DNA from 3 places in the Mesorhizobium sp. LCM 4577 genome. Region 3 is predicted to be linked to each of the others. Evidence: riboswitches for the same ligand, from Rfam matches in the RefSeq annotation. Region 3 holds a riboswitch; each other region holds the start of a gene.
The links. Region 3 has a riboswitch for thiamine pyrophosphate ahead of LCM4577_RS09255 (YkoF family thiamine/hydroxymethylpyrimidine-binding protein). Riboswitches for the same ligand answer to the same signal wherever they lie in the genome.

Region 1 (5,926 bases), on a different contig from region 3:
TGGTGGTCGACACTCGGCATAGTTCTCATTCTCAAAGGGCATACAGGAATTCCGCAAGCCGGTCGTTTGCTCGAAATCGCTCGGCCTTGACGCGTTCGTACGGCCTCAGCTTGCGAGGGCGGATTCCTTCAGTTTCAAGATGTGCATGAAAATACGTCAGCGCCGTTTCGATCGCCTTATGGCCCAGCCACAGGGCAATGACAGAGCAATCGACGCCCGCCCCTGTAGCAACTCCATGGCAGCGCTGTGTCTCCTATGTCTCGATCGATATAGGAGACACACCTGTGCCATGCACACGCTGCAGGCGACCGGGATGTCCGTAAGGTCTCGCTCTGGCTCGGACGCGCCAGCCTCCAAAGCACGGAAATCCACCTGCGGGCCGACCCGACCGAGATGCGCCGACAACCCAGATGACGCAGTATTTCCGGGCAATGGCGACGTCCCGAGCGCCCTGAAAAATCGTGACCGTCAAAATCGGTCTCGCCAACGCTAGGCGGTCAGTCAGGTAGGAAACCGCTTTGCCGGGAACCTCAGCCGTCGAGGTGGCGAAATATGCGAAGGCTGCGAAAAACTTCGGCTGCACCGCCAGTCCGAGCCTCGAACCGACCGGCTTGGCATTCACGAATTCGATGTCGGCAAACGAAAGGCTCCATTCCTTGGCCAGCGACCCGGGCGAAACACGCAGATCTCAGGAAGGTTCTAGAATCCATTTTCGGCAAAGTCTGGCTTGGAGCATCAATTTTCAGGGAGTAGGTTCATTTTTCATAGTCCCTGGCCGGTTTGAACAGGAATTCGAGAGAAGAGCCCAATTTTCATGGCGGCGGCGCCCGCACGCCGAATTCCTCTATGCCTGCGTTCCACGAACCATCGAACGGGATCTTCCCAACGAAACCGCGTTTCTGCAGCGCTACGATCAGTTCCGGCAACATGTGGATGCCTTTATCGACATGCCCGAGCGGCTGATCGATCTGCTCTTCCGTTTCCTCTACCAGAACGGCGGCCAGCTATCGAACCGCGCCCGCGAAAAGGAATTCGCCGCGCTGACGAATGACGAGGCAGAGCGGATCGAGGAGATCTACGCGCAAACCTTTGGTGCCGATTGAAGGCGTGATCATCGCAAGCACCGAACTTTCAGTCCGGTGATTTGACAATCTTCTTATCCCTTCCCCGCCCTCTACTCGTGCGCGCGATTTGTCGCCGCCTTATGCGCGAACTTTTCCCGCAGTTTGATCAGCAGCCGATCAGCGCCGCGGTCTGCCCGCTGCCTGAAGGCGCTTGACAAAGCGGCGCTGGCCCGGTCAATTCGCAAGCATTCACCAGGGGAGTCCCGGCAAGGGGCTGAGATACTGCTGGCTTTGCGGCGCAGTGACCCGTTGAACCTGATCCAGTTCATACTGGCGTAGGGACGGTGCAAGCGCTTTACGGGAGTTCATGCCCGAAGACCTGTCTCGGCAGGTAAACCGAAGCGTCTTTTCATCCTTCCGGCACAGAACTGGGTCTCCAATGCAACGAGCAAAGGAGCCTCAAATGAATGCCTTGACCCCCACCGTATCGACCGGACCGCTGCCGGCGTCGCGGAAGATCCACAAATCCGGCGCCCGCCATCCGCAGATCAAGGTCCCGATGCGCGAGATCGCCGTTCACCCAACTGCCGGCGAGCCGCCGGTGACGGTCTATGATCCATCAGGCCCCTATACCGATCCCGCGATTGAAACGGATATCGAAAGGGGTCTTGCCCGCGTTCGGCAAGACTGGATCGTGGCGCGTGGCGATGTCGAATCCTATGACGGCCGCCATGTCAGGCCGGAGGACAACGGATTTGCGGCAGGAGAGCGCCTGACGCGGGAGTTTCCGATCCGCAACCGTCCGCTGCGGGCCAAGGCCGGCAAGGCGGTAACGCAGCTTGCCTATGCGCGCGCCGGGATCATCACGCCCGAAATGGAATTCGTTGCCATCCGCGAAAACCTCGGCCGGGAGATCATGCGGAACGGGCTGCAACGGGACGGCGAGGCGTTCGGCGCATCGATACCGGATTTCGTCACGCCGGAATTCGTACGCGACGAGGTGGCGCGCGGCCGCGCGATCATCCCCGCCAACATAAACCATCCCGAGAGCGAGCCGATGATCATCGGCCGCAATTTCCTGGTGAAGATCAACGCCAATATCGGCAATTCCGCCGTCACGTCCTCGATGGCCGAAGAGGTCGAAAAGATGGTCTGGGCGATCCGCTGGGGCGCCGACACGGTCATGGATCTGTCGACGGGCCGCAACATCCACAACATTCGCGAATGGATCGTGCGCAACGCCCCGGTGCCGATCGGCACGGTGCCGCTTTACCAAGCGCTGGAGAAGGTGGGCGGTGTCGCCGAGGATCTGAGTTGGGAAGTCTATCGCGACACGCTGATCGAGCAGGCCGAGCAGGGCGTCGACTATTTCACCATCCATGCCGGCGTGCGGCTGCATTACATCCCGCTCACCGTCGGCCGGGTTACCGGCATCGTCAGCAGGGGCGGCTCGATCATGGCGAAATGGTGCCTGCACCATCACCGCGAGAGTTTCCTTTACGAGCATTTCGACGAGATCTGCGACATTGCCAGAGCCTACGACGTCTCCTTCTCGCTCGGCGACGGCCTTCGTCCCGGCTCGATCGCCGATGCCAATGACCAAGCCCAATTCGCCGAGCTGGAGACGCTTGGCGAACTGACGAAAATCGCCTGGGCAAAGGACTGCCAGGTGATGATCGAAGGCCCTGGCCATGTTCCGATGCACAAGATCAAGCAGAACATGGACAAGCAGCTCGCCGTCTGCGGCGAGGCGCCCTTCTACACGCTGGGGCCGCTGACGACGGACATAGCGCCGGGCTACGACCACATTACGTCCGGCATCGGCGCCGCCATGATCGGCTGGTTCGGCACGGCCATGCTCTGCTACGTGACGCCGAAGGAACATCTCGGCCTGCCGGATCGCAATGACGTCAAGACCGGCGTCATCACCTACAAGATCGCCGCGCACGCCGCCGACCTTGCCAAGGGGCATCCCGCGGCGAAGATCCGCGACGACGCGCTTTCGCGGGCACGGTTCGAGTTCCGCTGGGAAGACCAGTTCAACCTGTCGCTCGATCCCGAGACGGCGCGCTCGCTCCATGACGAGACCTTGCCCAAGGAGGCGCACAAGCTGGCCCATTTCTGCTCGATGTGCGGGCCGAAATTCTGCTCCATGCGCATCTCCCACGACATTCGCGCGGAAGCGCAGAAGGAGGGGATGGCGGCAATGGCGCAGAAATATCGCGCAGGCGGCGATCTCTACATGCCGGTCGAAACGCCCGGAGCGGAAGAACAGGCTTTGGCGCAGAAAGACCAGGAGAGGCACTGAGCCATGTGCCGCGTCCTTGTCAAAGGCGCCGGTGTGGCAGGCCTCACCGCCGCCCATGAATTGGCCGCGCGTGGTGCGTCGGTCACGGTTGCCGAAATTCGCAGCCGGATAGGCGGCAATGCCTCCTGGCTCGCCGGCGGCATGCTCGCCCCCTGGTGCGAAGGCGAAAGCGCCGAGGAGGCGGTTGTCACGCTCGGCATAACTTCGGCCGACTGGTGGGAAAGGGCACTGCCCGGACTCGTGACAAGGGCCGGCACTCTCGTTGTCGCCCATGCGCGCGACGCCTCCGAGCTTGCCCGCTTTGCGGCTCGTACGCGCAATTGTCAGTCCGTCGACGAAGAGGCGATTGCCACCCTCGAACCCGATCTTGCCGGCCGCTTCCGCCAGGGACTCTTCTTTGCCGGTGAAGCTCATCTCGATCCCCGGCGGGTTCTCGAAGCCCTCGCCGGCAAGCTCCGCGCCATGGGCGTCGTATTTCTCCTCGAGGCAGGCGAAATTGCCTGTTCCGACTTCGATCAGGTGATCGACTGCACGGGCATCGCGCGAAGCGACGACGACCTGCGCGGCGTGCGCGGTGAAATGCTGCTCCTGCGCACACGTGATGTCTCGCTTGCCCGGCCCGTGCGTCTCCTCCATCCGCGCCATCCGATCTATATCGTGCCGCGGGCCGATCATCACTTCATGGTCGGTGCGACCATGATCGAAAGCGACCACGATGGGCCGATCACCGCCCGTTCGCTGATGGAGCTCCTCAACGCGGCCTACGCACTGCATCCGGCGTTCGGCGAGGCCGAAATCGTCGAGACAGGAGTGGGCGTGCGTCCCGCCTATCCCGACAATCTGCCGCGGGTTAAGCGTTGGAAGGACGGCACGATCACGATCAACGGCCTTTACCGGCACGGTTTCCTGCTCTCACCGGCCATGGCCGAGCAGGCTGCCAGCCTTCTCTTTAATGCATCTGCCGACAATTGATCTGTCGGCCTGGAGTTTGACAATGAAGCTGATCGTCAATGGCGAAGCGCTTGAGGTCGAGGCGACGACGCTCGCCGCCCTTTTGAAGGAGCTTGACTATGAGGGTGGCTGGCTCGCCACCGCGCTCAATGGCGATGTCGTGCCCGCCGCAGCACGCCCTGAATTCCGTTTGAGCGACGGCGACCGGATCGAAATCCTGTCGCCCATGCAGGGAGGCTAGCCGATGTTCGATCTTCTCGGGACAAAGTTGGCCTCGCGCCTGCTGCTGGGCACCGCCCAATATCCTTCGCCGGCGATCCTTGCCGAAGCGGTCAAGGCGTCGGGCACCTCGGTGGTGACCGTCTCGCTGCGCCGGGAAACGGCCGGCGGCAGGGCCGGCGAACAATTCTGGTCGCTGATCCGTTCGCTCGGTGTGAGGGTGCTGCCGAACACCGCCGGCTGTCACTCCGTGAAGGAAGCCGTGACGACCGCCAAGATGGCGCGCGAGGTCTTCGGCACGTCCTGGATCAAGCTCGAAGTGATCGGCAACCACGACACGCTGCAGCCCGACGTGTTCGCTCTGGTCGAGGCGGCACGCATCCTTTGCGAGGACGGCTTCACTGTATTCCCCTACACCACCGACGACCTTGTCGTCGCCGAGCGGCTGCTCGAGGCAGGCTGCAAGGTGCTGATGCCGTGGTGCGCGCCGATCGGTTCGGCGCTCGGACCGATCAACATCATGGCGCTGCGCGCGCTGCGCGGGCATTTCCCCGACGTTCCGTTGATCGTCGATGCGGGGCTCGGACGACCATCGCACGCGGCAACCGTCATGGAACTCGGCTTTGACGCCGTGCTCCTCAACACGGCGGTCGCCAAGGCTGCCGATCCGGTGGGCATGGCGCGGGCTTTCAGCAAGGCGGTCGATGCCGGTCGCGAAGCCTTCTGTTCGGGGCTGCTCGAGCCGCGCGACGTCGCCGTGCCATCGACGCCTACAATCGGCAGGGCGGTATTTTCATGAAGCTCGATCCCTTCTACCTGATCGTCGACAGCGCCGCCTGGATCGAGCGGCTGGTGCCGCTCGGCGTCAGGCTGGTGCAGCTTCGCATCAAGGACATGGGCGAGGACAGGCTGCGGGCGGAAATCCGCAAGGCAAAGGCCTTGTGCGCACGACATGACTGCCAGCTCATCGTAAACGATCATTGGCACCTCGCGATCGAGGAGCGCTGCGACTTCGTCCATCTCGGCCAGGAGGATCTGCAAGCCGCCAACCTCCAGCAGATACGGGCAGCCGGCATCAGGCTCGGACTGAGCACCCACGATCATGCCGAACTGGAAACGGCGCTGGCAGCCGAGCCCGACTACGTAGCGCTTGGTCCCGTCTATCCGACCATCCTGAAGAAGATGAAATGGGCGCCGCAGGGGCTCGAAAGGGTTCGAGCCTGGAAGGACGCCGTCACACCCATTCCGCTGGTCGCCATCGGCGGCCTCAATCCCGAGCGGCTCGACGGCGTTTTCGCGGCCGGCGCCGACAGCGCCGCGGTGGTGACGGACATAACGCTGAACCCGGATCCCGAGGCGCGCACCAGGGAATGGATCGAAAAGA
Region 2 (8,510 bases), on a different contig from region 3:
CCTCCATCTCCTCCCGCAGCATCTCCAGCTCCAGCCACTCTTCCTCGAGTGCGGCAAGCGTCGTGCGCTCCTTGTCGAGCGCGGCGATGGTCTTCTGGAACGAGACGGGATCGCGCTCGTAGAAGGCGGGGTCGGCGATGTTGTTCTCCAGCCGCGAGATCGAGGCCGTCACCGCCTCGATCTTCTTCGGCAGGGAGTCCAGCGCGAACTTCTGCTTGAAGGAGAGCTTTTTCGCTGGACCCTTGGGTGCTGTCTGTTCGGCTTTCGGCGAAGCCTCGGCGGTCTCGGCCTTCGACCTTGCCTTGCGGTCTTCTAGCTTCGAGCCGCCGCGCTGCGCCAGCATGTCGGAATAGCCGCCGGCATATTCGATCCAGCGGCCGTTGCCCTCTGGCGCGATCACGCTGGTGACGGTGCGGTCGAGGAAGTCGCGGTCGTGGCTGACCAGGATCACCGTGCCGGCAAAGCCCGCGACCAATTCCTGCAGCAGTTCCAACGTCTCCATGTCGAGATCGTTGGTCGGCTCGTCGAGCACCAGAAGGTTCGCCGGCCGCGCCAGAACGCGGGCCAGCAGCAGCCGCGCCCGCTCGCCGCCGGAAAGCTCGCGCACCGGCGTGCGCGCCTGCTCGGGCTTGAACAGGAAATCCTTCATGTAGGAGACGACATGGCGCTGCTCGCCATTGACGAGCAGGTTCTCGCCGCGCCCGTCGGTCAGGTAGTGCGCCAGCGTCTCCTGCGGGTCGACGGCCTCGCGTTTCTGATCGAGCGTCGCGATCTCGAGATTGACACCGAGCCGCACGGTGCCGGCATCCGGCGCCAGCTCTCCGGTCAGCATCTTCAGCAATGTCGTTTTGCCCGCGCCGTTCGGGCCGACCAGGCCGACGCGGTCGCCGCGCTGGATGCGGGTCGAGAACCCTTTGACCACGGTGAGGTCGCCAAAGCTCTTGTCGATGGCCTTGGCTTCGATCACCAGCTTGCCGGATTCGGCGGCGTCGCTCGCCACCATGGTGGCGGTGCCCTCGGCGCCGCGATGGCTGCGGAAGCGCTGGCGCATGGTCTGCAATTCGCCGAGCCGGCGCATGTTGCGCTTGCGCCTGGCGGTCACGCCGTAGCGCAGCCAGTGCTCCTCGCGCACGATCTGGCGGCCGAGCTTGTGCTGCTCGCGCTCCTCCTCCTCCAGCACCTGGTCGCGCCACTCCTCGAAATGCGCGAAGCCCTTGTCCAGGCGCCGCGTCTGGCCGCGGTCGAGCCAGACGGTGGCGCGCGAGACGCGCTCGAGAAAGCGGCGGTCGTGCGAGATCAGGATCACCGCGGAAGAGGTGCGGGCAAGCTCTTCTTCCAGCCACTCGATGACCGAGAGATCGAGATGGTTGGTCGGCTCGTCGAGCAAAAGGATGTCGGGCTCGGGCGCCATGACACGGGCTAGCGCAGCGCGGCGCGCCTCGCCGCCTGAAAGATCGTTCGGCCGCTCCTCGCCGGTGAGGCCGAGATGTTCCATCAGATAGGTGGCGCGATGCGGATCGTCGGCCGGGCCGAGGCCGGCTTCGACATAGGCGCGCACGCTGGCGAAACCGTCCATGTCGGGCATCTGCGGCAGATAGCGGACCGTGGCCGAGGGTTGGCGGAAGACCTCGCCGTCCTGCGGCTCGATCATGCCGGCGGCGATCTTGAGCAGCGTCGACTTGCCCGAGCCATTGCGGCCGACCAGCGCGATCTTCTCGCCGGCGGATGCGCTGAGCGCCGCGCCGTCGAGCAGCGGCGTGCCGCCGAAGGTCAGTTTAATGCCGTCGAGGTTGAGGAGTGGCGGCGCCATATCAGCTTTCTGGAAGAGGATAAGGGTGGGCCAGAAGCAGCGCCCGGCCGCGCTCCAGCGCGATGCCGAGCCGCCCTTTGACCTCGTTTGATATAGTGAGCGAGGAGCCGAACGCCACCTCGACGCGGTCGAGCGGCCATTTGGCGCCGGTCACAGTCAGGCCGCCAAGCTCGGAGAAGCCGAGCACCGAAAACAAGGTGCCCTCATCATAGTCGAAGCTCGATTTGCCGGGCAGGATCGGAACGCCTTCCTGCGCGCCGCTCGTCAGCAGCACCCGCGTGCCGGCGGCGGCCAGCCGCACGGCCAGCGCCAGATGCAGGACGGCATGGTCGGCGCGCTTGCCGCCAAAGGCTCCGGCCAGCACCAGGCTGGTGGCGCCGCGCTGAAGCGCTTCCGCTATGGCGAGCTCTCCGTCGGTCATGTCCTTCTCGGCCGGGAAGACTTTTCGCGGAACGGCGGCGAGATCATCCGGCAGGTTGGCCGGCACCGAATCGAAATCGCCAACCCAGAGTTCCGGGACGATATCCAGCAAGCGGGCATGGCCGATGCCGGCGTCGGCGGCGATGACGCGCGAGCCAGTGATCTGGCGTTCGAGCCGGGGCGTGCGGATGAGTTCGCCGCCAAGCAGGATGGTGAATGTGCCCATGGGCGTCGCCCTTACCAGCCCACCGGGCGAAACGGAAGCCGGATGCAGTGCGCTTCGGTTGCGAACCCTGCCGGCGAACATTAGCTGCCCGGCAAAACTTCCGCTTGCGCGCCGCTTCGGCCGGGCCTATCTGTCGAAACGCTCTAACGGGGTGCCGGACGTGATCCGGCTGAGAGGCGATCAAGCCAACCCGCTGAACCTGATCCGGTTTGTACCGGCGGAGGGATTAGACGTTTCGGACCATCCGGCGCCTCAATTCCTTGTCACTCGAACGAAGGAGGCGCCGATGCGCGCAATGCTGTCCAATCTCATTCTCGCAACCGGCCTTGTTGCGCTTCTGGCGGGCGTCGCGCCTGCCYAGGCCAAGGACAAGCTCACCGTCTATACTTATGAAAGCTTCACCGCCGATTGGGGACCCGGACCGGCCGTGAAGAAGGAATTCGAGGCCGAATGCGGCTGCGATCTCGAATTCGTCTCGGTGGCCGACGGTGTGGCGCTGCTCAACCGCGTCAAGCTCGAAGGCGCCGGCACCAAAGCCGATGTCGTGCTTGGCCTCGACACCAATCTGACGGCGGACGCGAAGGCGAGCGGCCTCTTCGCGCCGCATGGCGAAGTCTCCGGGATCAATGTGCCCGGAGGCTGGAGCGACGACACTTTCGTGCCCTTCGACTATGGCTATTTCGCCGTCGTCTACGACACGCAGAAGCTGAAAGTCCCGCCGAAGAGCCTGAAGGAGCTGGTGGAAGGCAGCGGCACCGACAAGATCGTCATCCAGGATCCGCGCACCTCGACGCCCGGCCTTGGCCTGCTTTTGTGGGTGAAGTCTGTCTATGGCGACAAGGCGCCGGAAGCCTGGGCCAAGCTCAAGACCAAGGTCCTGACGGTGACGCCGGGCTGGAGCGAGGCCTATGGCCTGTTCACCAAGGGCGAGGCTCCGATGGTGCTCTCCTACACCACCTCGCCGGCCTACCACATGGTGGCCGAGAACACCGAGCGCTACCAGGCGGCCTCCTTCGAGGAGGGCGAATACCTGCAGATCGAGGTTGCCGGCATCACCACGGCCGGCGCGAAGAACCCGCTGGCGCAGAAATTCATCGCCTTCATGACCGGACCGAAGTTCCAGGACGTCATTCCGGAGACCAACTGGATGTTCCCGGCCGGCAAGACCGACAAGCCGCTCAACCCGGCCTTCGACAAGCTGGTGAAGCCGACCAAGACCTTGCTGTTCAGTCCTGAGGAAGTGGCGGCCAACCGCAAGGCCTGGGTGGATGAGTGGCTGGCGGTGATGAGCAAGTAGGGCTGCGATGCTTGCGCCAAGGCCCCCCTCTCTGTCCTGCCGGACATCTCCCCCTCAAGGGGGGAGATTGGCTGTCACGCCGACTTTCGCCAATCTCCAATGCTGCAGGACTAAGCGGGGCGTCGAAGCTGCTAATCTCCCCCCTAGAGGGGGAGATGGCCGGCAGGCCAGAGGGGGGCGCGAAGGAACGCGGCGTTCGCTGAATCTCAACAAGGTGCAGCGTGCACGCCACGCGTGACTCCCGCATAACCGCTGGCGTCATCGCTCTTGCAGCAATCGCCATCCTCATCGGCGGCGCCTTCGCCGGCCTCGCCATCGAAGGCGCGCATGACCTCTCCGGCGCTGCCGCCGCCTTCGACAGCTATCTCTTTCGCGTCGCCCGCTTCACGCTTTGGCAGGCGGCTCTCTCGACGCTCCTGTCGGTCGCGCCGGCGCTGCTCGTGGCGCGCGCCTTGTCCCGGCATCCAGCCTTTCCCGGCCGCCGACTGATCCTGCAACTGTTCACCGTGCCGCTGGCATTGCCGGCAATCGTCGCCGCGCTCGGCATATTGGCGCTCTACGGTCGCGCCGGGTACTTTGCCGGCGTCTTCGCCGGGCTTGGCGGCGGAGAATGGCCCGGCATCTACGGCCTCTCCGGCATCCTGGTCGCGCATGTCTTCTTCAACCTGCCCTTGGCGACGCGCCTGTTCCTGGAGTCGCTGGGCACCATTCCCGCCGACCAGTGGCGACTGGCGAGCCAGCTTGGGATGAGCGCCCGCCCGGCCTTCCGGCTGATCGAATGGCCGGTGCTGCGCGCGGCCTTGCCGGGGATCGCCGGACTGGTCTTCATGCTCTGCATCACCTCCTTCACCATCGTGCTGACGCTGGGCGGCGGTCCGGCCGCGACGACGCTGGAGGTCGCCATCTACCAGGCGCTGCGCTTCGATTTCGATCCCGCGCGCGCCGTGGTGCTGACGCTGTTGCAGATCGCGCTGACCTTCATCGTGGTCGTCGCTCTCACGCGGCTCGGCGCCAACGCCGTCGGCGACGCCAATCTGCCGGTGGCGCCGCGCCGCTACCTTTCGGCGGGCCGCATGGAGAGCGTGCTGAATGGCGGCCTCATCGTGCTTGCCCTGCTGTTCGTCGCCGGACCGATGGCGGCGACGGTGGTTTCAGGTCTGGAGGCCGATCTCGGCCGATTGGCGGGCGAGGAGGCGGTGCGCCGCGCGACGCTCACCAGCGCGGGCCTTGCTTTGCTTGCGGCGCTGCTCAGCGTGACCTTGTCGCTGGCGCTGATCGCGGCGCGGCGCGCGCTGGCCCTGCGGCGCCGTGCCGGCAGCGCCATGTCGCTGCTCGAGCACGCCGCCGACACCGGAGCCGGCTTCGTGCTCGTCGTGCCGCCGATCGTGCTTGGCGCCGGCTGGTTCCTGGCGTTGCGCAGCATCACCGATGTCTTCGCCATCGCGCCGGTCATGGTCGTCGCCGTCAATGCGGTGATGGCCATGCCCTTCGCCATCCGCGCCATTCGCCCGGCCTATGATGCGGCGAGCGAACGCCATGAGCGGCTTTGCCTGGCGCTCGGCATATCCGGCTGGACCCGGCTCAGCCTGATCGACTGGCCGTCGCTGAGGCGGCCCTTGGCCACCGGATTCGCCTTCGCCATGGCGCTGTCGCTCGGCGATCTCGGGGTGATCGCGCTGTTCGGCAGCGATTCCGTACAGACCTTGCCCTATCTGCTTTTGGCGCGCATGGGCAGCTACCGGACCGCCGACGCCGCGGGACTCGCCTTGCTGCTCGGCCTCGTCTGCCTGATGCTGGTGGTCGTTGCTGACTGGCTGGGGCGGGAAGGAAAGTCATGACGACGACGATCGACGGCACCGCCGCGCATAAGGGCCTCACCGTCACGCTGGATGGTATCGCGTTCAGCTACGGCGAATCTTCCTTCCGCTTCGATGCCGAATTCGCGGCGGGCAGGATCACCGCCATCATGGGGCCGAGCGGTTCCGGCAAGTCGACGCTGCTCAATCTGATAGCCGGCTTCGAAACGCCCGATGCGGGCAGGGTGCTGATCGGCGGCATCGACATCGGCGACACGCCGCCTTCGGCGCGACCGGTGTCGATGGTGTTCCAGGAAAACAATTTGTTTGCCCACCTTTCGGTCGAAGCCAATGTCGGACTCGGCCGCTCGCCGTCGCTGAAACTCGGCGAGGCCGACCGCGTTGCCGTCGCCGAGGCACTGGCGCGTGTGGGCCTGGCGGGCAAGGAAAAGCGGCTGCCGCGCGAGCTTTCCGGCGGCGAGCGGCAGCGCGTGGCGCTGGCGCGGGTGCTGCTGCGCGACCGGCCGGTCTTGCTGCTCGACGAGCCTTTCGCATCGCTCGGCCCGGCGCTGCGCGAGGACATGCTCGATCTTGTCGCCGGCATCCATGCCGAACGCGAAATGACGGTGCTGTTCGTCACGCATCAGCCGGAGGATGCGCGCCGCATCGGCCAGGACGTGGCATTTCTCGATGAAGGCACGATCGCGGCGGCCGGGCCGGCCGACGATTTCTTCGACCGGTCTGGACCGGATGCGTTCAGGCGCTATATCGGCGATCAAGGCGGCACCGTTGCCGGATCACAACATATTGCCCGGAAGCGGACATAATTTACGGCCAAACCGGCAACGGGTGATCCGGCGTTTGCTTGCCTTGTCCGGGGGAGTATGGCTAGGTCCGGCCATGCTGGTCCGGCTGGGCCGTGATTTGCCGAAAGATGTCGAAAGGAAGCCGATCTGTCGACCGGCACTGAGAAAGTGTGGATGAGGCCACTGGCACGATTTTTCGCGCTGGCGAGCGTTGCCGTGGCGCTTGCCAGCTGCCAGATGTTCACGCCGCCGGACGTGCAGGAGAGCGGCTTCCAGCCTTCCGACAAGCCGATCACCGTCGACAACGTCGTCGCCAACGCCAAGCTCGCCGAAATGGCGAAAGCGCAGCATCCACGGATTCTCGCCACCTATGGCGGCGAATATTCCGATCCTAAGCTGGAACGCATGGTGGCCAAGGTCGTCGGCAATCTGACGGTGGTGTCGGCCAACCCGACCCAGACCTATCGCATCACCATCCTCAACTCACCCAATGTCAACGCCTTCGCGCTGCCGGGTGGCTATCTTTATGTGACGCGCGGGCTGCTGGCGCTGGCCAACGATTCCTCCGAGCTTGCCGCCGTCATCGCGCATGAGATGGGCCACGTCACCGCCAACCATGGCCTGCAGCGGCAGCAGCTCGAGGCCGAGGAAGGCCTGGCGACCAAGGTGGTTTCCGACGTGCTCGGCGACAGTCCGACGGCCAAGGCGGCGCTGATCCGCGGCAAGCTGAGGCTGGCGCAATTCTCGCGCAACCAGGAACTCCAGGCCGACGCCATCGGCATCAAGTCGATCGGCGAGGCGGGCTACGATCCTTACGCCGCCGGCCGTTTCCTGCAGTCGATGTCGGCTTACACGGATTTCCGCTCGGTCAGCGGCGCCACCGACGCCAGCCTCGACTTCCTGGCGACGCACCCCAACACGCCACAGCGCATCGAGCTGGCGCAGCGCCTTGCGCGTAATTTCGGCCCGCCCGGCGTCGGCACGCGCGACCGCGACGCATTTCTGGCCGGCATAGACGGCCTGCTCTACGGCGACACGCCGGAAGAAGGCTATGTGCGCGGCCAGACCTTCATGCACCCCAATCTCGGCGTCTCCTTCACGGTGCCGGACGGCTTCGTCATCGACAATTCGGCGGCCGCGGTGACCGCGACCGGGCCGGGCGACATCGCCATCCGTTTCGATGGCGTGGCGATCGACAAGTCGGTCTCGCTCACCGATTACATCCGCAGCGGCTGGGTGGCGGGGCTCGAAGACGCCAGCGTGCGCCAGGAGACGGTCAACGGCAACGAGGCGGCTATGGCGCATGCCAGCGCGCAAGGCTGGCAGTTCGATATCGCGGTGATCCGCGCCGGCGGGCAGGTCTACAGGTTGCTGACGGCCGCGCCTTCGGCCAGCACCGCGCTGGACCCGGTCGCGCGCTCGGTCAGCGGCTCCTTCCGCGTGCTGAGCCCGGCCGAGAAGGCGGCGCTGAAGCCGCTGCATATCCGGGTCGTCACCGTCCAGGCCGGCCAGACGATGGGTTCGCTCGCGGCCCAGATGGTCGGCGTCGACCGCAAGCTAGACCTCTTCCGCGTGCTCAACGCCATGTCGCCCGGCGCCAGCGTATCGGCCGGCGACAAGGTCAAGATCGTCACCGACAGGTAGCGTGTCGCGAGTTCAGCCCGACCGGGCTCCGTCGGCTGCTTGAACAATCGCCCGGTCGGGAGCCGTTGTCGTCACAAGCCGTCGCTGCCGGTTTCGCCACCCTCACTTTGGCCACCACCGGTACTGCCGCCGCCGGCGCGATTGGCGCCCTGGTTGCCGCCACTCCAGGGTGTCCTCCCGGTTTCCGGCGGCACCGGCTTGACCGTTGGCGTTACTGGAACTGTCGGTGCGATGGTCTTCGGTTTCGACACGGGCACGCGGACCACCTTTATCTTCGTGATGACCTTCGGGGGCTTGCAAGCCATGACCGCGGGACGCGCGAGATGCGCCGCAAGGCCCAGGATGCCCATCGAGTACACGTCCTGCCGCTCCATGCCGGCCTTGAGGAAAGCCAGCGCGCGGTCCGGGTCGGTGGGTACGCCATTGCGGCCTTCCTTGAAGATCATCGCAAGGTTCTTCATGGCATCGACATGTCCCATCGCCGCTGCCTGGAGCAGCAGGTCGAGCCCCT
Region 3 (6,149 bases):
TGTGAAGTACCGTTACGCCGTCGTCAATGACCACACGGTGCTGATCGACCCCGGCACGCGCCGTGTCGTCCAGGTGATCCAGTAACGTGTGATCCCCCGAGGAGCCCGGTCCATCTGCAGGATCGGGCTCTTCTCCTAAGTGGACATAGGGCGTAGGATCAACAGCGGGTTTGGGAGGCAACGAGGAGGAGTCGTTGCCATGCATCATCCACACGTCGAATCGCCGAGTGTCGCCGCCATGGTCGACAAGCTGCTGGCCGAGCACAGAACCGGCCTGCTGTCGATGCAAGAGGCAATTTCCCTGCTGCGCCAGCGTACAGGAACCGACCGCTCTGACGCGGATTTGGCCGGATTGATTACAAAGAAGGCAGCGCATCTGGGCGTCGCGGTCGTCATCGACGGACACTGAGCGAAATTGCCGTCAAAGTCGATCGCTTGCATGCGATAGCGAAGACGCCGCGTGAAAATTCGGCTAATGTTCGCGCCGGGGACCGTCCCAACATCAGGAGGCGACAGTGACGGACGACAGGCACGAACGCATTCGCCAGCGGGCACACGAGATCTGGGAGCAGGCCGGCCGGCCCGAGGGCGCCCACATGGAGCATTGGGATCAGGCGACCGCCGAGATCGATGCCGCAGGCAAGCCGAAGGCGAAGAGTTCGAAGAAGGCCGCCGCCAAGGCCGAGAAGCCCAAACCCAAGGCCCCCGCCAAGGCAAAGGCGGTCAAACCGAAAGCCAAGGCCTGATCTCCGGCGACCGCCGCTGCCAAGCCTCATTCGATCCACGGAAGGTGAAGGCGCGGCCGTGTCTCGCGCTTCGATTCCCGGCACGTCGATTTGTGGCGCCCTGTATCGGCAGCACCGAGCCTTCCCCTCACTGCCCATGGCGGCCGGCTGACCGGCACGCTCGGCATTGCCTTCGCCGGCAGTCAGGTCGGCGGCAGCGCGGGGCTGCAGTTCAGCTGGTAGGCGGGGCTACCGCCGTCCTTGCTTTCCGGCGTATCGCGCGACCGCGCACAGGAAAGCCAGCGCGGCCGTGTCGCAGGCGGCCCGCGACGGCGACGGACCCTTGGCGAAAAGGACCGCGTCCGCGACGGGGATAGTCAGGCCGTGCTTCCGGGCGAATGAGGTGACTTCGTAGGGTTGGTCGTCGGGCTGTATGCCGATGTCGATGCGCTGGTCCATCAAAACGAATTCCTCCCTGGTATGCGGCTTACCCTCCTTCGCCTGAGAGGAATTAACCACCGGCCGCTCGTGCGCGTCCACCAATTGGCAATTGTGTGAAACGATGCATTTTGCGACGGGTGGCCTAAGGGTTGCAGCGCTGCGATTGTCCGGACTCACCACGCATCGCTCGACCGGGCAAACCTTATCCCCGCCGCCGTCATCGCGCTTTCGCATTCGCTGATCAGCCTCAGATTGCGCGAATATCGCGCCACAGTCTCCGGCAGCCAGGCCGCGCAGGCCTCGACATAGGCGCGGCCATGCACCAGCGTGCCGGTCGAAAGCCGCTCGTCCTTCTCGGCGATCACTTTCAGATATTGCCGGATGAAGCGGATGTCGTCGGCGATGTCCTGGCTGGCCATGCGCCATGCGCCGGCAAGACGTTCGCGCTCGGCGAGCGGCAGTGGCGACAGCAAGGGGCGGGAGAGGTCGGCGAAAGCGGCATGGTTCGCGGTGTCCAAGCAAGTCCCCTCAAAAGAAGGGAAGTATCGTACTTTATGTACGAAAAGTAAGCAAGCGCGATTCGTACAATTTGAACGATAAAGCGGCTATAAAGAATCCGCGAAAATCTCATAACCGGCCATCTCCCCTTCGGGGGAGATGAGGCTCCCCGCCCAATTGGCTCTGCAAAAAAACGCTTCCCCTTTCGCTCGAACAGTGCTTTAACCGGCCATCCACAGGGGTGCTCCGTACGGTCGGGGCTGAGATGGTGGCGGCAAGCCTCCGGACCCTAAAGCTGATCTGGATAATACCAGCGGAGCGAGGCGGGCCATGTTTTCCGGCGCACAGATTTCCCTTTATCCCATGGCCGACGATTTCGTCGGCGTCATCCTTGGCGCGCTCGGTGCGCTCGACCCTTACCGCGACAGGCTGYGGATCGAGACCGACGACATTTCAACGCTGCTGGTCGGGCCGCCCGAAGTGCTGTTTCCCGCAATGCGTGACCTGTTCGTGGCGGCCGCCAAAAGCGGTAATCATTGCGTGCTGTCGGCCGCGGTCTCGCGCGGCTGCCCCGGCGAGCCGGACGACCCGATCTGCCGCTCCGACGAGATCGGCGGCCCGGCGATCCCGCTCGAGGAACGCAAGGCGGCCGCGCTCAGTGCCGTGCATGCGACACCCTCGACCAGCCAGGCGGTGGCGGCGCAGTTCTCGCTCTATGTGATGGGCACCGGTGACCACATGGACGAGATCTATGGCTGCATCGACTTCCTGAAACAGTCCGGCGTCTTCGAGCGCTCGAAGCATTTCTGCACCAAGCTGCGCGGCGACGCCGGCGCGGTGTTCGCCACGCTGAACGAGGCGTTCTGCCGCTTCGGCCCTGGCGCCGGGCATGTGACGCTCGACATAACGATTTCGGCGAACAGCCCGACCGCGGTTTGAGCCCGCGCAAGCTCGAGCTGTCGAGGTAGATGTCGTGGCTGTTTGGTACGATCCRTTGCGCGGGGGAGAGGGCGCTTCGTCGAGAGAACTTTCGACGATTGGCGAAAGCGGTCGCGACGGCCAATCTCCCGCGCAAGGGGAGAGATTAACCTTCACGCGAACCTTCGCTAATTTCTTCCCCGCCGCACTGGCTTTCGCCCTTTTCCTCACCGCCTGGGAGCTCTACGCCCGCTTCGGCGGCATAGCCCCTACTGTGCTCCCCGCGCCGTCCCGCGTGCTGGCGCAAGCCTGGGAGAATCGCGCGGCACTGGCCGACAACACGCTGCCCACCATCCGCGCCACGCTGGCCGGCTTCGCCTTCTCTCTCGTCGCAGCCTTCATCCTCTCGGCGCTGGTCGATTTTTTGGCCCCCCTGCGCCGGGCGCTGTTCCCGCTGCTGATCGCCAGTCAGACCTTGCCGCTGGTGGCGATCGCGCCGCTGGTGGTGTTGTGGTTCGGCTTCGGGCTGTTGCCGAAGATACTGCTCGTGGCTTTGGTCACCTTCTTCCCGATGATGGTGGCGCTGGTCGAGGGCTACGCCGCCACGAGCACCGAAATCAGCCAGCTGCTCGCCGCCATGGGGGCAGGGCGCTGGCGCATCTTTTGGCTCGCGCGGCTGCCGTCGGCGCTGCCCTATTTCTTCGCGGGCCTGAGGATCTCCATCACCTATGCGGTGGTGGGCGCGATCTTCGCCGAATATGCGGGCGCGGCGAAGGGGCTGGGTATCTACATGCTCAGCGCCAAGAACAATTTCCGGCCCGACCTTGTGCTCGCGGCGGTCGCCGTCAGCTCGGCGCTGACGCTGGTGTTGTTCGGCCTTGCCGTGCTGGTGCAGCGCCTGGCCATGCCGTGGGAAAATGCAAAGGGCGAAAGGGCGGGGCATGGCGGCAACAGGCCTTCCGGGGAGGGCCGGCGATGAAGCGCCTCGAGCTCCGCGACCTGCGCAAAAGCTTTGGCGCGCTCGAGGTGCTGGCCGGCATTTCGCTTCATGTCGCGGCGGGTGAATTCGTCTCGATCCTCGGCCCTTCCGGTGCCGGCAAGTCGACATTGTTCCAACTGCTCACCGGCGCGATCCGGGGCGAGGGCGAGATGCGCTTCGACGGCGCGCCGCTCGACGGCGCCCGCTTCGCCTTCATGCCGCAGCGCGACGCGCTGATGCCGTGGCGGCGCATCATCGACAATGCGACGCTGGGGCTGGAAGTGCAGGGCATGAAGCGCAGCACGGCGCGCGAGCGCGTGGCGCCGTTGTTCGCCGAGTTCGGTCTTGCCGGCTTCGAGCGCGCCTGGCCGGCCGAGCTGTCCGGCGGCATGCGCCAGCGCGCGGCGCTCTTGCGCACCGTGGTGCAGCAGCGCGACATGCTGTTGCTCGACGAGCCTTTCGGCGCGCTCGACGCGCTGACCCGCGCGGCTATGCAGCGCTGGCTGGAGACGATCTGGCGGAGCCACCGCTGGACGGCGCTGCTTATCACCCATGACGTGCGCGAGGCCGTGCTTCTGTCCGACCGCATCTATGTGCTGTCCGAGCGCCCCGCACGGATTGTGCGTGAAGTGGCGGTGCCGCTGCCGCGCCCGCGCACCGAAAGTGCCGAGCTCGCCCGCGAGGCGGCGGCGATCGAGGCCGACATCCTCGACACGCTGCTTGGCCGGCCGGTCCCAATCAACGAACACCCGATGGAGAACCGAAATGATTGATATTACCCGCCGCCAGGCGCTGCTTCTGGCCGCCAGCCTGCCATTTGCCGGAGCCGCCACGCGTGCCCGGGCCGCATCGCAAAAGATCACCGTCGCGCTCGACTGGACGGTCAACACCAACCACGTTGGCCTGTTCGTGGCGCGCGACAAAGGCTTTTACCGCGACGCAGGCTTGGAGGTGGAGATCCTGCCCTATGGCGACACGGGTTCGGGCACGCTGGTCGCCAGTGGCAATGCCGATTTCGGCATTTCCGGCTCGCTCGGCCTGTTCACGCAAAAGAGCGCCGGAGCCGACCTGAAGGCCGTCTATGCCGTCGTCCAATCGGAGACCGGCCGCGTCGTCTTCAACGCCGACCGCACCGCTATTCAAAGTCCGAAAAATCTCGACGGCCTGACCTATGGCGGCTTCGGCAGCGCCTGGGAGAATGCGCTGCTGCAGACCATCATCCGCCATGACGGCGGCAAGGGCGATTTTTCGACCGTGACGCTGGGCACCTCCGCCTACGACGCACTGGCCAACGGCGCGGTAGATTTCACGCTGGAAGTCTCGACCTGGGAAGGCGTCGAGGCCGAGCTGAAGGGCCTCAAGCAGCGCAGCTTCCGCTACGCCGATTACGGCGTGCCGGACGAGCACACCACGCTGATCGTCTCCAGCAACGCCTACCTCGTCGCCAACCCGAAGGCCGCCGCGGCCTTCGTCCAGGCGACGCGGCGCGGCTACGAATTCGCCGTGGATCATGCCCAGGAGGCAGGCGAGCTGCTGATCGCCGCCAACAAGGACACGCTCACCAACCCGGCGCTGATCGATGCATCGCTGAAGGCGCTGAACGACGGCCATTTCCTGAAGAGCGCAAACGGCGCCATCGGTACGATGGACAAGGCCAAGATGGAAGCGATGGGCGGGTATTTGTTTGCCTCGGGGATATTGCTTGACGGCAACGGCAAGGCGTTGAAGGACAAGCCGGCTTTGGGCGCGTATTTCACGAACGAGTTTCTGGGGTAGCGGCCAAGCGCCGAAGGAACGCGGCTTTGCGCCGGGACCTTGCCGGGAAATCCGGTGCGGAGCCTAATTCTTGACGATGGTGCGAAGCAGCGAGGTTTTGATGTGCCACCCCGGTTCGCCTTGCAGCGACAGGGCGGCTTCATAGAATTTCGCCATGGCCGGACACAGGCCCGGAAAGTCCGGGTTGGCGTTTGAGACGGCCTCCATCTCGGCCGGCGTGCCCCCGATCTTTTTGAAAATGTCAGCGACCAGCGACCAATCCTGATCGCTGGGCGCGACCGTCGGCAGGCCGCTTCTTTTGGCGGCGCCGTAGGCGCGGAACAGCGCGGCGCCGATCCTGTCCATGTCGGCCAGGAAATCGTGGCCGGGCGCGCTGATCGCGTCCGGCCCGTTGCGCAGGTAATTGTTGCAGGTGGCCGGCGTTTCGCGCGCCATGACATGATTGAGCATGTCGAGTTGCGCCGAAAGCACTTCCCAAGCATTGCTGTCGGGGGCCGTGGGCAGCAGCGGTGCATATCTGTGCCGGAGATCGGCGACCGCCTGCCTGCTGATATTGCGCACTTCTGTTTGGTTTCCAGCCTGGGCCGCGGCAGTGATCTTGCGCAGCATCGCATCGTAGTCGTCCGGAAATTCCCGGGCGATGGCCTCGAAGATTCCGAGATTCTGCTTCCGGATCTCGGCATCGATGTCGGCGGTGGTCAGCGTCCGGGGCGGCATCGCCATTGGCTGATGGTGGCGATGTCCGCCGCCGAACATCGTTGGCATCACGTTAGACCCAATGATGCTCACGGGGACGACCGCCACCACTTGCA

Region 1: it holds a riboswitch for thiamine pyrophosphate, as region 3 does, so the genes downstream of both, thiC (phosphomethylpyrimidine synthase ThiC) here and LCM4577_RS09255 (YkoF family thiamine/hydroxymethylpyrimidine-binding protein) in region 3, are expected to answer to the same signal.
Region 2: it holds a riboswitch for thiamine pyrophosphate, as region 3 does, so the genes downstream of both, thiB (thiamine ABC transporter substrate binding subunit) here and LCM4577_RS09255 (YkoF family thiamine/hydroxymethylpyrimidine-binding protein) in region 3, are expected to answer to the same signal.

Annotation. Positions count from the first base shown of each region.
Region 1 covers NZ_MDDU01000017.1:58,731-64,656, forward strand. The annotation lists gene LCM4577_RS19410 (hypothetical protein) at 519-1,103, shown strand; TPP riboswitch at 1,309-1,424, shown strand; gene thiC (phosphomethylpyrimidine synthase ThiC) at 1,528-3,372, shown strand; gene thiO (glycine oxidase ThiO) at 3,376-4,344, shown strand; gene thiS (sulfur carrier protein ThiS) at 4,367-4,564, shown strand; gene LCM4577_RS19430 (thiazole synthase) at 4,568-5,341, shown strand; gene LCM4577_RS19435 (thiamine phosphate synthase) at 5,338-5,926, shown strand, end outside; gene LCM4577_RS19440 (hydroxymethylpyrimidine/phosphomethylpyrimidine kinase) at 5,913-5,926, shown strand, end outside.
Region 2 covers NZ_MDDU01000007.1:111,749-120,258, forward strand. The annotation lists gene LCM4577_RS12095 (ABC-F family ATP-binding cassette domain-containing protein) at 1-1,810, opposite strand, end outside; gene LCM4577_RS12100 (thiamine diphosphokinase) at 1,812-2,456, opposite strand; TPP riboswitch at 2,594-2,699, shown strand; gene thiB (thiamine ABC transporter substrate binding subunit) at 2,752-3,753, shown strand; gene thiP (thiamine/thiamine pyrophosphate ABC transporter permease) at 3,975-5,591, shown strand; gene thiQ (thiamine ABC transporter ATP-binding protein) at 5,588-6,376, shown strand; gene LCM4577_RS12120 (M48 family metalloprotease) at 6,530-7,999, shown strand; gene LCM4577_RS12125 (caspase family protein) at 8,071-8,510, opposite strand, start outside.
Region 3 covers NZ_MDDU01000004.1:159,746-165,894, reverse strand. The annotation lists gene LCM4577_RS09280 (DUF1236 domain-containing protein) at 1-85, shown strand, start outside; gene LCM4577_RS09275 (hypothetical protein) at 200-409, shown strand; gene LCM4577_RS09270 (DUF2934 domain-containing protein) at 516-746, shown strand; gene LCM4577_RS09265 (hypothetical protein) at 975-1,184, opposite strand; gene LCM4577_RS09260 (hypothetical protein) at 1,340-1,684, opposite strand; TPP riboswitch at 1,892-2,004, shown strand; gene LCM4577_RS09255 (YkoF family thiamine/hydroxymethylpyrimidine-binding protein) at 1,995-2,603, shown strand; gene LCM4577_RS09250 (ABC transporter permease) at 2,791-3,561, shown strand; gene LCM4577_RS09245 (ABC transporter ATP-binding protein) at 3,558-4,334, shown strand; gene LCM4577_RS09240 (ABC transporter substrate-binding protein) at 4,327-5,337, shown strand; gene LCM4577_RS09235 (hypothetical protein) at 5,401-6,149, opposite strand, start outside.